DNA from 2 places in the Roseateles sp. GW821-FHT09G03 genome. Region 2 is predicted to be linked to the other one. Evidence: predicted binding sites of a transcription regulator. Region 2 holds the regulator's gene; the other holds the start of a gene.
What was found. Region 2 encodes NrdR, which represses ribonucleotide reductase genes. Its sites were predicted from a motif close to CACNANATNTNGTG; they were not measured.

Region 1 (7,956 bases), on a different contig from region 2:
CGACAGCGGCACGCAGAAGATCAGCGGCTACTCGGTCGAGCTGTTCTACCCGTAGCCCCAAAATAAAAAACCCGGCGTTAGCCGGGTTTGGAGAGGACCGGACCCGAAGGCCCGGTCATCGTTCAAGCTCAGGGCTTGTTGCCGGTCGGGAAGGGCCACGCGGCTTGCGGGCTCAGCGCGGTCTTCGCGGCCGGAGCCGGAGCAGCGGCAGGCTTCGCGGCAGGGGCAGCGGCAGGCTTGGCGGCAGCCTTCTTCGGAGCAGCAGCCTTCTTTGCGGCCGGCTTCGCAGCAGGCTTCGCGGCGGCCTTCGGAGCAGCCTTCTTCGGAGCAGCGGCCTTCTTCGCCGGAGCAGCCTTCTTCGCAGCGGGCTTCGCAGCCTTGGCAGCAGTCGCCTTCACGGGCGGCTTCTTGGCGGCGGCGACCTTCTTGGCCGGTGCAGCCTTCTTGGCGGCAGCAACCTTCTTCGCCGGTGCAGCCTTCTTCACTGCAACCTTCTTCGCCGGAGCCGCCTTCTTCGCGGCAGCAGCCTTCTTCGCCGGAGCGGCCTTCTTCGCCGGAGCTGCCTTCTTCGCAGCGACCTTCTTCGCCGGCGCAGCAGCCTTCTTGGCCGGAGCGGCCTTCTTGGTGGCCGGAGCCTTCTTGGCCGGAGCGGCCTTCTTCGCGGCCGGAGCCTTCTTCACGGCGGCCTTCTTGGCCGGAGCCGACTTCTTGGCCGGAGCGGCCTTCTTCGCAGTTGCCATTTCAGTTCTCCTTGATCAAGTGGAAATAGCCCTGCCCGTCATCAACCGGTTGATGCCGGTGCAGGTATTCACCGCCCACGACGCGCGGGAGTTGCGCTCCGCGGTGCGGTGAATCGGGGTGCGATGCGCTTGAGCCGCTTCTGCGTCGGTCTCAGGGTGCATCGCCAATCTTGATCTCTTCTTCAACAAACAATGCTCGAGGGTCGCTCCGCACCGGGACTCAGTCCCAGGACAGGGCGCCGCCCGATTGGTATTCGATCACTCTCGTCTCGAAGAAGTTGCGTTCCTTCTTCAGGTCGATCATTTCGCTCATCCACGGGAACGGGTTTTCCTCGTTCGGGAAGAGCGGCTCCAGGCCGATCTGCGTCGCACGGCGGTTCGCGATGTAGCGCAGGTAGCCCTTGAACATGGCCGCGTTCAGACCCAGCACGCCGCGCGGCATGGTGTCTTCGGCGTAGCGGTACTCGAGCTCCACGGCCTTCTGGAACAGCGCCTTGATCTCCGCGCGGAATTCAGGCGTCCACAGGTGCGGGTTCTCGAGCTTGATCTGGTTGATCAGGTCGATGCCGAAGTTGCAGTGCATCGACTCGTCGCGCAGGATGTACTGGTACTGCTCCGCGGCGCCGGTCATCTTGTTCTGGCGGCCCAGCGCCAGGATCTGCGTGAAGCCGACGTAGAAGAACAGACCTTCCATCAGGCAGGCGAAGACGATCAGCGACTTCAGCAGCGTCTGGTCGTTCTCGGGCGTGCCGGTGACGAAGTTGGGATCCATGATCGCGTCGATGAACGGGATCAGGAATTCGTCCTTGTCGCGGATCGACTTCACCTCGTGATAGGCGTTGAAGATCTCGCTCTCGTCCAGGCCCAGCGACTCGACGATGTATTGATACGCGTGCGTGTGGATCGCTTCCTCGAAGGCCTGGCGCAGCAGGAACTGGCGGGCTTCGGGCGCCGTGATGTGGCGGTAGGTGCCCAGCACGATGTTGTTGGCGGCCAGCGAATCGGCGGTGACGAAGAAGCCGAGGTTGCGCTTGATCAGGCGGCGCTCGTCGTCGGTCAGACCGTTCGGGTCCTTCCACAACGCGATGTCGCGCGACATGTTCACTTCCTGCGGCATCCAGTGATTCGCGCAGGTGGCGAGGTACTTCTCCCACGCCCACTTGTACTTGAACGGCACCAGCTGATTGACGTCGGTCTGGCCGTTGATGATGCGCTTGTCGGCGACGTTCACGCGGCGCTCGCTCGCGGTGCTGGTCGTCGATTCAGAAGAGGACACCGAGCCAGCCGCGGCGGTGGCGGCATCACGCGCGACGGCGGGCGTCGCTGCGTGGATCGATGCGCCCGACTGCGGCGCGTTGCTCGAGGATTTACGGTCTTCTTCCCAAACCAGCATGGTGGTCTTCCTATGGTCGCGGATTATCGGAGTGTTGTGTTCAAACACAAAGGACTTCTTGACTTTGACGCGGCTTCGCTGTTGCTGGTCCGCATCGCATTCGTCGCGTGGGACCGTGTGCTGCGCGCCTCTTCGTGAGCGCGGCGGAGCGTCGTATCAAGCGTTCATCGATCGCTTGCGGGCGTCGCGGAGAAAATCGCCGATCGCCGCAAACATCGATGAACACTCGCATCGCGAGCGTCGGAGGTGTCGGCGCGTGACGCCGACACCTCCTGTTTCGACTTACTGGCAGGCCTCGCAACCGGGGTCGTCGATCGCGCAGAACGTGACGTCGGTGGCCGGCGTCGCGTCGCCGAGATCCGGCACTGCCGACGCGGTCACCGCCGCGATCGGAGCGACGGAAATCGGCGCGACGACGGCAGGCGCCGCGCTCAGACCACCGGCACCGCTGCTCACCGAATTGAGCTGACCGGCGTTCTGCACCGTGCTCTTCTCGGCGTGCGTCGCACCCATCGTGCGGAGGTAGTAGGTGGTCTTCAGACCGCGCTGCCACGCCAGCTTGTAGGTGTCGTCCAGACGCTTGCCCGACGCGCCGGCCATGTAGATGTTCAGGCTCTGCGCCTGGTCGATCCACTTCTGGCGGCGCGCGGCGGCTTCGACCAGCCACACGGTGTCGACTTCGAACGCGGTCGCGTAGAGCTGCTTCAGCTCTTCAGGCACGCGGTCGATGCGGCGCAGCGAACCGTCGAAGTGCTTGAGGTCCATGACCATCACGTCGTCCCACAGGCCCAGCTTCTTGAGGTCGCGGACCAGGTGCTCGTTCACGACGGTGAACTCGCCCGACAGGTTGGACTTCACCGACAGGTTGCCGAAGCAGGGCTCGATCGACGCGTCGACGCCGATGATGTTGGAGATCGTCGCCGTCGGCGCGATCGCCACGCAGTTGCTGTTGCGCATGCCGTCGCGGGCGATCTTGGCGCGCAGCGCGTCCCAGTCCAGCGTCGACGAACGGTCCACGTCGACGAAGCCGCCGCGGGCTTCGGCCAGCAGGTCCAGCGAGTCGATCGGCAGGATGCCGCGGTCCCACAGCGAACCGCGATAGCTGCTGTAGCGGCCACGCTCGGCGGCCAGCTCGGTCGAGGCCCAGTAGGCGTGGTAGCAGACGGCTTCCATCGAACGGTCGGCGAACTCGACGGCGGCGTCGGAGGCGTACGGCACGCGCAGCTGATACAGCGCGTCCTGGAAGCCCATGATGCCCAGGCCGACCGGACGGTGGCGCAGGTTCGAGTCGCGCGCCTTCTTGACCGCGTAGTAGTTGATGTCGATGACGTTGTCGAGCATGCGCATCGCCGTCGACACCGTCTTCTTCAGCTTCTCCTGGTCGATCTTGCCGTCCTTGACGTGCTGCGCCAGGTTGACGGAGCCGAGGTTGCAGACCGCGATCTCGTTGTCGTTGGTGTTCAGCGTGATCTCGGTGCACAGGTTGGACGAGTGCACCACGCCCACGTGCTGCTGCGGGCTGCGGACATTGCAGGCGTCCTTGAACGTGATCCAGGGATGGCCGGTCTCGAACAGCATCGTCAGCATCTTGCGCCACAGGTCGCGGGCCGGCATGCGCTTGTAGAGCTTGAGCTCGCCGCGGTCGACCTTGGCCTCATACGCCTCGTAGGCGGTCTGGAAGGCCTTGCCGAACAGGTCGTGCAGGTCCGGGCAGGTGGACGGGCTGAACAGCGTCCAGTCGCCGCCTTCGATGACGCGCTTCATGAACAGGTCGGGAATCCAGTTCGCCGTGTTCATGTCGTGCGTGCGGCGGCGGTCGTCGCCGGTGTTCTTGCGCAGCTCGAGGAATTCCTCGATGTCCAGATGCCAGGTCTCCAGATAGGCGCAGACGGCGCCCTTGCGCTTGCCGCCCTGGTTCACGGCGACGGCCGTGTCGTTCACGACCTTCAGGAACGGAACCACGCCTTGCGACTTGCCGTTCGTGCCCTTGATGTGGGAACCCAGCGCGCGGACCGGGGTCCAGTCGTTGCCCAGGCCGCCGGCGAACTTCGACAGCAGCGCGTTTTCCTTCAGCGCTTCATAGATGCCGTCCAGGTCGTCGGCCACCGTCGTCAGGTAGCAGCTCGACAGCTGCGAGCGGCGCGTGCCGGCGTTGAACAGCGTCGGCGTGGAGCTCATGAAGTCGAAGGTCGACAGGACTTCGTAGAACTCGATGGCGCGGGCTTCACGGTCGATCTCGCCCAGCGCCAGGCCCATCGCGACGCGCATGAAGAAGGCCTGCGGCAGTTCGATGCGGGTGCCGTCGACGTGCAGGAAGTAGCGGTCGAACAGCGTCTGCAGGCCCAGGTAGTCGAACTGCAGGTCGCGCTCGGCCTTCAGCGCGGCGCCCAGCTTGACCAGGTCGTACTGCTGCAGCTTCTCGTCGAGCAGTTCGGCCTGCACGCCCTTCTTGATGAAGCCGGGGAAGTAGTCGGCGTACTTGGTGGCCATCTCGGCCTGCGTCGCGTCCTCGCCCAGGATCTCGCGGCGGATCGTGTGCATCAGCAGGCGGGCGGTGGCGCGCGTGTAGCCCGGATCCTTCTCGATCAGCGTGCGGGCGGCCAGGATGGCGGCCTTGTAGACCTCGTCGATCGGCACGCCGTCGTACAGGTTGCGCTTGGTCTCGGCCAGGATGGGGTCCGGCTTGACGTCGGCGCCCAGGTTCTCGCAGCTCGACGCGATCAGCGCGGCCAGCTTGTTCAGGTCGAGCGGGGTGCGCACGCCGTTCTCGGTCACCGAGATGCCGGACTCCAGCACGGCGGCCTGCTGCTGCTCGCCCTGGCGGGCACGCTCCTGCGTGCGGCGCTCGCGGTACAGCACGTAGGCGCGCGCCACTTCATGGTGGCCGCCGCGCATCAGCGCCAGCTCGACGTGGTCCTGCACGTCCTCGATGTGGAAGGTGCCGCCGGCCGGGCGCGAGCGCAGCAGGCCGCGGGTCACGGCGTCGGTCAGCGCGTCGACGGTCTCGCGCACGCTGGCGGAGGCGGCGCCGCTGGTGCCGTGCACCGCGAGGAACGCCTTCATCATCGCCACCGCCACCTTGCTGGGCTCGAAATGCACCACCGCGCCGTTGCGGCGGATGATCTGGTGCTGCGGGAAGCTGGCCGAAGCGGCGGCGGACTCGCGGGGAGCCTGCGCCAGGCCCGTTTCAGCGGTCGGTGTGGCGGCGACTGTCTGCATGGGATCCTCGTTCTGGTCTGGAAAACAAAAAATGCTGCGCCCGGCCCGGCTTTTCCGAAGGGCCAAACATCAGGGGGTCAGGTGGTGCTCGCGATGCTGAAGATGCGCCTTGGCTTGGTGATTCCGTTCCTCCGGCTGGGGGGCCGGCACTGCGGACAAGACTTCTGATGGAGCATTCATCGCCGTGTTTGCGAAGTCAGCAGGATAGCATGCAAAACACTATATCTAGTGGTCACGGGACCTTCAAGGAACTAGCGGTAGCGTCGTCCCCGCTTGACTGCCGACACCCGCTGGGCTAGCCGGAAGACCTGACCCCGCACACCCCCGATGGATTCGCGCATCGTGTCCGGAGCGCCAGGATTGACGCGGGCTGGCGGCCCGAATGCGCCGCGAACGCCCATGGCTGCTGCGCTTGCCACGATGGCAATTCGATGACGACTTCGCGGGGTGTCCCCAGGGGGTAGGACAAGTCCCGATCAGGACCTTCCCCTAGTCGCCACCGACGGTGGGGTCATGGTCGCAATTCGCGCAAACGAAGATGGAAAGCGCGTGCCTGGGACCGCCCGACTGCGGGTCGCCAAGCGCGGGCTCTCCACGACGCAGGGGGCATCGCGTCCGCGAACCCCCAGCATCGCTCCGGCCCCATCGCCGGTGATTGACTGCGGGCCCTGGGGTCAGGACTCGTCGCCGCCGATCGAGATGGCCAGTCGGGCCATTCGATACCGCATCTGGCGCAGCGACAGGCCCAGGCTCGCACCGGCTGCCGTCCGGTTGTTGCGATGACGCTCGAGAGCACGCAGCAGGATCTGCTTCTCGACCTCGTCCAGGTAGGCCGCCAGGTCCGACGGCAGCGGCGCGCCGCCCGCCACCTCGGCAGGCAGGGTCCCAGACAGCGCCGGGTCGACGCCGCCGAAGGCGGCGTCGGTCGGCGCATCGTCCGGGCCCAGCACGCTGTCGGGCAGACCGAGGTCGGCGAGATCGATGCCGTCGCCGCTGGACAGCGCCAGCGCCCGGTGCAGCAGGTTCTCGAGCTCCCGCACGTTACCGGGGAAGCTGTAACGCGACAGCGTCGCCAGGGCGGCCGAGGTCAGCGCGGGCACCGGCGCCACGCCGGCGTCGGCGGCGATGCGCAGCAGGATCCGTGCGCTGATCGGCGCCAGGTCCTCCATGCGCTCGCGCAGCGGCGGAACGCGGATCTGGATGACGTTGAGCCGGTAATACAAGTCCTGCCGGAAGCGGCCGCCGGCGACTTCCGCCGTCAGGTCCTTGTGCGTGGCGCTGAGCAGGCGCACGTTGACCGGGATCTCGGCCACGGCGCCGACAGGCCGCACCGAGCGCTCCTGCAGCGCGCGCAGCAGCTTGGACTGCATCGCGATGGGGAGGTCGCCGATCTCGTCGAGGAACAGCGTGCCGTTCTGCGCGGCCTGGAAGAAGCCCTCGCGGTCCTCGCTCGCGCCGGTGAAAGCGCCCTTGCGATAACCGAAGAACTCGGCCTCCAGCAACTGCTCCGGAATCGCGCCGCAGTTCACCGCGATGAAGGGCTGCGGGCGGCGCGCGCTGACGTCGTGGATCGCGCGCGCGACCAGCTCCTTGCCGGTCCCCGACTCGCCGTTGATCAGGACCGGCGCCATGCTGCGCGCGACCTTCTCGATCAACTCGCGCACCTGGCGCATCGGCGCGGAGTCACCGACCAGCCGCTCCAGCGCGAGGTTGGATCCGGTCAGCGGCGGCGTGGGGCGCGGCGTCTTGCGCCGTTCCGGCGTGCCGGGCCTGGGCGCATCCACCGGAGGCAGCATGTCGAAGCTGCCCGGCGCGGTCGGCGCGAATGCGTCGCCCCCCGCCTCGGCAGCCATTCCGCGCGCAGGCACGCCCGCCGACCCGATGGCCACGCCACCCGAGGCCACCGCCGGCGGCGCCGACGAGAACGGCTTGGGCGCCGTGCCTTCGGTCTTGGACGCGCGGCCGAGCGCCGACGAGACGACCATGCGGAACTGGCGCAGGTCGACGGGCTTGGTCAGGTAGTCGTAGGCGCCGGCCTTGAGCGCCTCGACCGCGTTCTCGGCCGAGCCGTAGGCGGTGATCACCAGCGCACGCTCGCTGCGGCCCTGCTGCTCGAGCCAGCGCAGGATGTCCAGCCCGCTGCCGTCGGGCAGCCGCATGTCGGTGATGACGGCGTCATAACGGCGCGAGCCGAGCAACTCCAGCGCGTCCTCGACGGTGCCGGCGCTGTCCAGGGTGAAGCCCTCGCGCAGCAGCGTCATCTCGTAGAGGGTGCGCAGGTCGGGCTCGTCGTCGATGACCAGCAGGCGGGGATCAGCGCTCATGGAGTTCGGTGTCAGGGAAATAGGAATCCGGTCCCGCGGACGGGATCGAGGCCAGCACGCCGGCCGGCGTCACCGGCCGGGGCAGCAGCACCCGGAATTCGTTGGCTTCGGCGTCCGCCGGGCCGCCCGTGGGGGCGGCATGGCGGTGGTAACTGATGCGACCGCCGTGGCGTTCGCACAGCTCGCGGCAAATGTACAGGCCGAGACCCGACCCGCGACTGCGCGTCGAGAAGAAGGGTTCGAACAGATGCCGCTCTACCTCGGGCGGTATGGCCTCGGC
Region 2 (7,956 bases):
AGCCGCCTGGTCAAGGAAGCCTGGGACGTCGGCCAGCGTGCCCGTGTCGAGCCGACGCTGATCCTGTCCATCATGGCGATCGAGTCCGGTTTCAACCCGTTCGCCCAGAGTGCCGTCGGCGCCCAGGGCCTGATGCAGGTGATGACGCGCGTCCACGACGACAAGTACGAGGCCTTCGGCGGCAACTTCGCCGCCTTCGACCCCGTCACCAACCTGCGCGTCGGCGTCCAGGTGCTGAAGGAGTGCATCCAGCGCGCCGGCAGCCTCGAGGAAGGCCTGCGCCGCTACGTCGGCGCCGCCAACCTGCCCGACGACACCGGTTACGCCGCTCGCGTGCTGGCCGAACAGGACCTGCTGAAGGCCGTCGCCCAGGGCCGCAACGTCAGCCCGTCGGCGCCGCGCCCGATCCGTGAGCCGGCATCCGCGCCAGCGTCGACCGGTGAACAGGTCGCGATGACCGCCGTCATGCGCTGATCGGTTGATACGCGCCGTCGGCGCGCCTCGGAAAACGGGTTCCATCGGAACCCGTTCTTCATTGGGCGAAGCCTTCTCCCAATGTTCGCCCCACTGCCGTGGGAACAATGTCACGAGTCGGCCGGCGCCCCTGGCCGGTGCGGCTACACTGCGGGCTTCGCGCAACTGGCGATCAGGGCGCCCTGACCGGTGATCATTCCTTCACCGACGCAGGCGTCGCCCGAGGTGGGCCACCACCGGGAAGCGCGAACGGCCGGGGATCTCCCTGGCTGTCCGTGCCGTTCGCCTGGGCCGCCGTCGTTCCGTCCTCCGTCGCCGGGTCGCTGTCTTCCATGACCGGCGACCACGCCGATGCGATGCCGGCCGGGCGGCGCCAACCCTTGAGCCGACATCATCATGTTTGACCGCACCCAACAGACCCTCGCCACCGTCGATGCCGAAGTCTTCGCTGCCATCCAGCAGGAGACCCGGCGCCAGGAAGATCACATCGAGCTGATCGCCTCGGAGAACTACACCTCTCCGGCGGTGATGGAAGCCCAGGGCAGCCAACTGACCAACAAGTACGCCGAGGGCTATCCCGGCAAGCGCTACTACGGCGGCTGCGAATACGTGGACATCGTCGAGCAGCTGGCGATCGACCGCCTGAAGCAGCTCTTCGGCGCCGAGTTCGCCAACGTGCAGCCCAACAGCGGCTCGCAGGCCAACCAGGGCGTGTTCTTCGCGCTGCTGCAGCCCGGCGACACCATCATGGGCATGAGCCTGGCCGAAGGCGGCCACCTGACCCACGGCATGGCGCTGAACATGAGCGGCAAGTGGTTCAACGTCATTTCCTACGGCCTGGATGCCAAGGAAGAGATCGACTACGACGCGATGGAAGCGCTGGCGCGCGAGAAGAAGCCCAAGCTGATCATCGCGGGCGCCTCGGCGTACTCGCTGCGCATCGACTTCGAGCGCTTCGGCAAGATCGCCAAGGAGATCGGCGCCTACTTCATGGTCGACATGGCGCACTACGCCGGCCTGATCGCCGCGGGCGTCTACCCGAACCCGCTGCCGCATGCCGACGTCGTGACCTCCACGACGCACAAGAGCCTGCGCGGCCCGCGCGGCGGCATCATCCTGACCAACGACGAGGCGATCGCCAAGAAGATCAACTCGGCGATCTTCCCCGGCATCCAGGGCGGCCCGCTGATGCACGTGATCGCCGGCAAGGCGGTGGCCTTCAAGGAAGCGTTGACGCCCGAGTTCAAGGCCTACCAGCAGCAGGTCGTCGCCAACGCCAAGGTGCTGGCCGACACGCTGATCGAGCGCGGCCTGCGCATCGTCTCCGGCGGCACGGAAAGCCATGTGATGCTGGTGGACCTGCGTCCGAAGAACCTGACCGGCAAGGAAGCCGAGGCCATCCTGGGCGCCGCCCACATGACCTGCAACAAGAACGGCATCCCGAACGACCCGCAGAAGCCGATGGTGACCAGCGGCGTCCGCCTGGGCACGCCGGCCATGACCACGCGCGGCTTCAAGGAGGAGCAGGTCCGCAAGACCGCCCACCTGATCGCCGACGTGCTGGACAACCCGCACGACGAGGCCAACCTGGCCCGCGTGCGCGAGCAGGTGGCCGAGCTGACGCGTCAGTTCCCGGTCTACCGCTGAGCGGAGCCGGCAAGGCATGCGATGCCCGTTCTGCGGTCACGGCGACACGCAAGTGTCGGAGACCCGGGAGTCCGACGAAGGCGACGTGGTGCGTCGCCGCCGTCGCTGCCAGTCCTGTGACAAGCGCTTCACGACCTACGAGCGGGCGGACATCGCGTTGCCCATGGTCGTGAAGAAGGACGGCACGCGCGCCGAGTTCGACATGGGCAAGCTGCGCGCATCCATGACGCTGGCGCTGCGCAAGCGGCCGGTGAGCATCGAGCAGATCGACGCGGCGCTGGAGCGCATCCAGGAGAAGCTGCTGAGCACGGGCGTGCGCGAGATCCCGTCGACCAAGCTGGGCGAGCACGTGATGCGCGAGCTCAAGCGCATCGACAAGGTCGCCTACGTGCGCTTCGCATCGGTGTACCGCTCGTTCGAGGACGTCGACGAGTTCCGGCAGTTGATCCGCGACATCTGAGCCTGCACGACGCCGCGCATGTGCGGCACCGAAGTCGTGCACCTTTGACGCGTCCTTCACGGCTTTTTCAAGCGCATCCCCCGCGCATCCCCCAAAGGCCGGCCCCCTTCAGCGGGCCGGCTCTTCCCTCCTGAAGGCGAAGCGCAAAGGCCGACGTCTCCCTAGAGTTCCTGGCAACTCTTCGGGAGATCTTCCTTGTTGCCTGCCACCGCCCCGCCCTCCGCTTCCGCGCTCCTCCGCCCCGTCTTCACCGCCGTGCGCGGCATCAGCCTCATCGAGGTGCTGGTCAGTCTCGCGCTGGTCGTCCTCGTCGCGCTGCTGGCCGGCCCCGAGCTGCGGGACTGGCTCTGGCGTCAGCGACTCGCGAACGCCGCGCAGACGGTCCGCGGCGATCTTCAACTGGCGCGCAGCGAGGCGATTCAGGGCTCACGCAACGTGATCCTGCGATTCGGCGGCGATGAGTCCGCCGTCAGCGGCAGCGGGCGCTGCTACGTGCTGCACACCGGGGCCGCCGGCGGTTGCGACTGCCACCTGGACGCGCCGCCCACCTGCCGAGCCGACGCGCAGGCGATCAAGCAGGTGCGATGGGTGCGCGACCTCGGCCGGCCGGAGGTCACGGCCAATGTGCCCTCGATGTTGTTCAGCGGACGCCAGGGGACCGTGTCGGTCAGCGGCACGGTCGAGGTCCGCATGGCCAGCATCGGCTCGGTCCGTCACATCGTCAGCATCACGGGCCGCGTTCGCAGCTGCACGCCCGACGGCGCGCTGAACCGCCTGCCGAGGTGCGCATGAAGCCGCTCAGGACCCTGCGGACGCAGGCTCGTGGAAACGTGCAAGGAGGCTCGCGAGCCGGCCTGCGATCCGGTCTGCGATCCGGTCTGCGAGAAGTCCACTGCGGCTTTTCGTTGATCGAGATCCTGACCGTCCTCGCGATCGTTGCCGTGATGGCGGCGCTGACGCTGCCCGGCTTCCGCGATCAGGTCATGAAGGGCCGGCGCGCCGAGGCGCGCGAGGCGCTGCAATCGATCCAGCTCGCGCAGGAGCGTTTCCGCTCACGGAACCCTCGATACGCCGACCGCCTGGAAGACATCGGACAGCCCGCGACCACGAAGGGCGGGCTCTATCGACTGCGCGTCGTCCAGGCCGACGCCACGCGCTACCGGGTCGAGGCGGTGGCGCAAGGCAGCCAGTCCGGCGACCGCCGATGCCGCGTGCTGACCTTGCGGCTCGAACTGGGAACGGTCGTCACCACCGGGCTCGACGAACAAGGTGTCGAGCAGGCCGAGACCTGCTGGCCGCAGTGATGGAGCACCCATGATCAAACTCCACTCCCCAGGCTCTGCGCCGCAAAGCTGCTCGCCGGGTCGCTCGCGTGCCCTCACACGCCGATCCACGCCAGGGTCCACTCGAGCTCCCACGCGAGGGCTTACACGAGGATTCACGCTCGTCGAATTCATGATCGGCCTGACGATCGGTCTGTTGCTGCTGGCCGGTGCCTTCGCGATGGCCGGCGTCCAGCTCGGAGAACACCACCGGCTGATGCTGGAACTGCAGGTCCAGCAGGAACTCCGCGCCACGGCCGAGCTCATGCTGCGCGACCTCCGGCGCGCGGCGTTCTGGGACCGGGCACAGGACAGCGTCTGGCAGGACGACCCGGACCTGCCGGTCCGCAATCCCTACGCGGAACTCACGGTGGACGACGCCGGCCGACGCCTGACCTACAGCTTCGCCCGCGACGGCAGCGCCCCCGGCAGCGCGACCGTCCGGGAGACGTCCGGCTTCCGCCTGAGCAACGGCAGGATCGACCAGTTGATCTCCGGCCGCTACCAACCGCTGACGGATCCCGATCTGCTGCTCGTGCGCCGGCTGGAGGTGCGACTCGCATCGCAGGCGCGTCCATTGGGGGATGCCTGCGATCCGGCCAGCGTGGCCGGCGCCGCCTCTGCGCCAGCCCTGTCCGCGCGGTTGGTGACCCTGATCGTCGATGCCGAGGCGACGCACGACCCGCGCGTCAGTCATCACCTCGAACTGCTGAGCCAGTTGCACAACCACGCGCTCACGGGAGCCTGCTCATGAGGCGGCGGAAGGAACGGGGGCTGGGCACGCTGGCGATGTGCGTGGTGCTGCTGGGCGTGCTCGCGCTGGGGGCCGCCTGGGCGGCGCGGCAGATGACGACGGCACAGCGGGTGGCCGCCAACGACCTGCGGGCCGCCACGGCCGCCGAGGCCGCGGAGTCCGGCATGGCCTGGGCGGTCGCCATGCTCAACGGCGGCGCCATCGACGAGGCCTGCCGGCCCGCGACGACTCGCTCGGTGGCCGATGGCGCGACCTCGTCGGATTTCCGCGGCCGCTTCCTGCTGATCGGTGCCGATGGCCACTATCACGCGCCCAGCCCACCTGCCGCGGCGGCAGCGCCAGCGGCACCGCTCTGTGCGAACTCGGGGCCCCTGCGATGGTCCTGTCGCTGCGCGGTCACCGGGAGCGCGGACGTGAGCGGGCCGCGCGCCGACGGCGAGGCCCAACCGCAGTTCAGCATCCGCTTCGCCGACGCAGGGGGACTCGGGCAACTGAAGCTCATCGCACGCGGCTGCAGCGACCGCCGGGCGGACTGCGACGACCTCACCGGCGGCCCGATCGGCGTGGCCGAGGCCGCCCAGCATCTGGCACTGCTCAGCGCGCTGCGCGTGCCGCCACCGTCCGCCGTGGTCGAGGGACCGGGAAGCTTTCTCCGGGTCTTCGGTTATCCGCCGGGGCGCTATCGCGACCAGCCCGCCATCACCCGGCTGCGTTGCAGCGGCGATTGCGACGGACCGATCGCCCAGGCCCTGGCGCGTGGGCGCCGCCTGATCTGGATCGACGGCGACGCACGCCTGTCCCAGTGGCCCGAGTCGGCGCTCGACGGCACGCCGATCGTGCTGGTCGTCGACGGGCGGCTGGACCTGGCCGCCCCCGGCCAACCGCAAGGGCTGCTCTATGCACGGGACGGCGTCGACTGGCATCCGCCTGCCGGCATGCCGACCTCGCTGCGCGGGGCCGTGGTCAGCGATGCCCGCGTCGACAAGGCCGCTTCGGTCGAACTGATCCATGACGCCGCCGTCCTCTACCGCATCCATCGACAGATGGGCAGCTTCGTGCCGGTCCCTGGCGGCTGGACGCCGACACGATGAAACGCCTGCCCCCACCCCGTCGGGATCTCCGATCCGACCACGCCCGACGCCATACCCTGAGCCATACCCGGCGCCAGCTCCACGGCCTCGTCCGCCGCCCCACCCGCCGCTGGGTCGGCAGCGGATTCACGATCGTCGAGGCCCTGGTGGTGCTGGTGCTGCTGTCCATCGGCGCCATCGCCCTCATGACGCTGCAGGTGAAGCTGCGCGTGGTCGCGGACGAGGTTCGCCACCACGATCAGGCCCTGCGTCTTGCCCACAATGAACTCGAGCGCTGGCGCTGGCAGCCGGACGGTCCCACCCCCTCGCTGTCATGGGAGGGACCGGACATCGAATACGCCGTCGCGGGCAGCGCGGTGCTCGCGTCCGACGCCTTGGGTCGCGGTGCCGACGAAAGCGTGCCCGAGGCAGGAGCCACCGTGCCGCCGCTGCGCCCGGTGCAGGTGCGCGTGCAGTGGACGGATCGCACCGGACGGCCCCAGACCGTCACCCTCGAGAGTCTGCTTCCCCTCACCGACCCGGCCTTCTCCGGCCTGCTGCAGCTCCCGCCGGGATCGCGCCGCTAGACTCCGCGCCATGCAAGACGTCCCATCGCCCGCCCAGCCGCCTGCCCTGCCGTCGGAATCTCCTGGCGGCCTGCCGTCGGCCACGGTCTCCGGCGCCGCCAGTGCCCCCAGTTCCTCTGTGCCGACCCGCGACGACCGCTGGATGGCCCTGGCCGTGCGCCTGGCCAACGACGCCGTCGGCCTCACCGATCCGAACCCCCGTGTGGGCTGCGTCATCGTCGGCAGCGACGACCGCGTGCTCGGCCAGGGACACACGCAGGCCGCCGGTCAGGCGCATGCCGAGGTCATGGCCCTGCGCGACGCCCAGGCCCGGGGTCAGGACGTGCGCGGCGCGACCGTCTACGTGACCCTCGAACCCTGCGCCCACCATGGCCGCACGCCCCCCTGCTGCGACGCGCTGATCGCGGCCGGCGTCGGACGGGTCGTGGTCGCGCTCGGCGATCCCAATCCGCAGGTCGCCGGCCAGGGACTCGCCCGGATGCGCGCCGCCGGCATCACGATCGAGGTCCTGCCGATCGAGCATCCGTCGGCCGTGGAGGCCCGCGAGCTCAACATCGGTTTCCTGACCCGGATGCAGCACGGGCGCCCGTTCGTGCGGATGAAGATCGCTGCGTCCCTCGACGGGCGGACTGCGCTCTCGAACGGTGTCAGCCAATGGATCACCGGCCCCGAAGCGCGCCGCGACGGCCACTCCTGGCGCCGTCGTGCGGGCGCGGTGCTGACCGGCATCGGCACCGCGCGCGAGGACGATCCGCGCCTGGATGTGCGGGACGTCGACACCGTGCTGCAACCGCAGCGTGTGCTGATCGACTCGCGCCTGGAGCTGTCCCCGGCCGCGCGCCTCCTGGCGCCGCCCGGGCAACTGCTGATCTACCACGCACTGGCTGAGCCGGGCGAGCGCGGCGCGGCGCTGGCGGCTCACGGCGCGGAACTGGTGTCCGTCGCCGACCCGGCCAGAGGCAAGGTCGACCTGGGCGCGGCGATCCGCGACCTGGGCCGACGCCAGGTCAACGAACTCCACATCGAGGCCGGCTACAAGCTCAATGGCTCGCTGCTGCGCGCCGGACTCATCGACGAACTGCTGATCTACGTCGCACCGATGCTGCTGGGCGAGGGCCGCGGCATGGTCGACCTGGGCGGACTGACGGCGCTGGCCGGAGCGCCGCGTTTCCGGATGGTCGACTGCCAGAGCGTCGGGGGCGATCTGCGACTCCGTTTGCGGCCAGTCGCCGCGCCGGACTCGCCCACGGCGTAGAGCCCGTCACGAAAAGCTCATCGCATGAAGCCCGCGCCGCAGGGCCCGCCACGCTGAGCTCGGGTCGCCCCAGCTTCCCGAGCCTTCCGACGAACCCCACGACCCGGACCACCGGGCCGCGCCGCCTACAATCGCACCCATGCCTATTTCACCGATTCCCGAGCTGGTCGCCGAGCTGGCGGCCGGCCGCATGGTCATCCTCGTCGACGAAGAGGACCGCGAGAACGAGGGTGACCTCGTCCTCGCCGCCGACCACGTCACGCCGGAGGCGATCAACTTCATGGCCAAGCATGGCCGCGGGCTGATCTGCCTGACCTTGACCCGCGAGCGCTGCGAGCAGCTCCAGCTCCCGCCGATGGCCACCCGCAACGGCACCAAGCACGGCAC

Region 1: AC07OZ_RS22145 (ribonucleoside-diphosphate reductase subunit alpha) is a predicted target of NrdR. The motif match lies at 5,570-5,583, and genes of this name have one in related genera.

What each region holds. Positions count from the first base shown of each region.
Region 1 is NZ_JBWKOK010000006.1:299,782-307,737, reverse strand. Features, by position in the region: gene AC07OZ_RS22160 (zinc-ribbon and DUF3426 domain-containing protein) at 1-55, shown strand, start outside; gene AC07OZ_RS22155 (histone) at 129-740, opposite strand; gene AC07OZ_RS22150 (ribonucleotide-diphosphate reductase subunit beta) at 961-2,133, opposite strand; gene AC07OZ_RS22145 (ribonucleoside-diphosphate reductase subunit alpha) at 2,416-5,352, opposite strand; gene AC07OZ_RS22140 (sigma-54-dependent transcriptional regulator) at 6,027-7,676, opposite strand; gene AC07OZ_RS22135 (sensor histidine kinase) at 7,666-7,956, opposite strand, start outside.
Region 2 is NZ_JBWKOK010000001.1:522,535-530,490, reverse strand. Features, by position in the region: gene AC07OZ_RS02385 (lytic transglycosylase domain-containing protein) at 1-474, shown strand, start outside; gene glyA (serine hydroxymethyltransferase) at 871-2,121, shown strand; gene nrdR (transcriptional regulator NrdR) at 2,138-2,581, shown strand; gene AC07OZ_RS02370 (GspH/FimT family pseudopilin) at 2,777-3,373, shown strand; gene AC07OZ_RS02365 (type IV pilin protein) at 3,370-3,885, shown strand; gene AC07OZ_RS02360 (PilW family protein) at 3,896-4,657, shown strand; gene AC07OZ_RS02355 (hypothetical protein) at 4,654-5,748, shown strand; gene AC07OZ_RS02350 (type IV pilus modification PilV family protein) at 5,745-6,314, shown strand; gene ribD (bifunctional diaminohydroxyphosphoribosylaminopyrimidine deaminase/5-amino-6-(5-phosphoribosylamino)uracil reductase RibD) at 6,325-7,569, shown strand; gene ribBA (bifunctional 3,4-dihydroxy-2-butanone-4-phosphate synthase/GTP cyclohydrolase II) at 7,709-7,956, shown strand, end outside.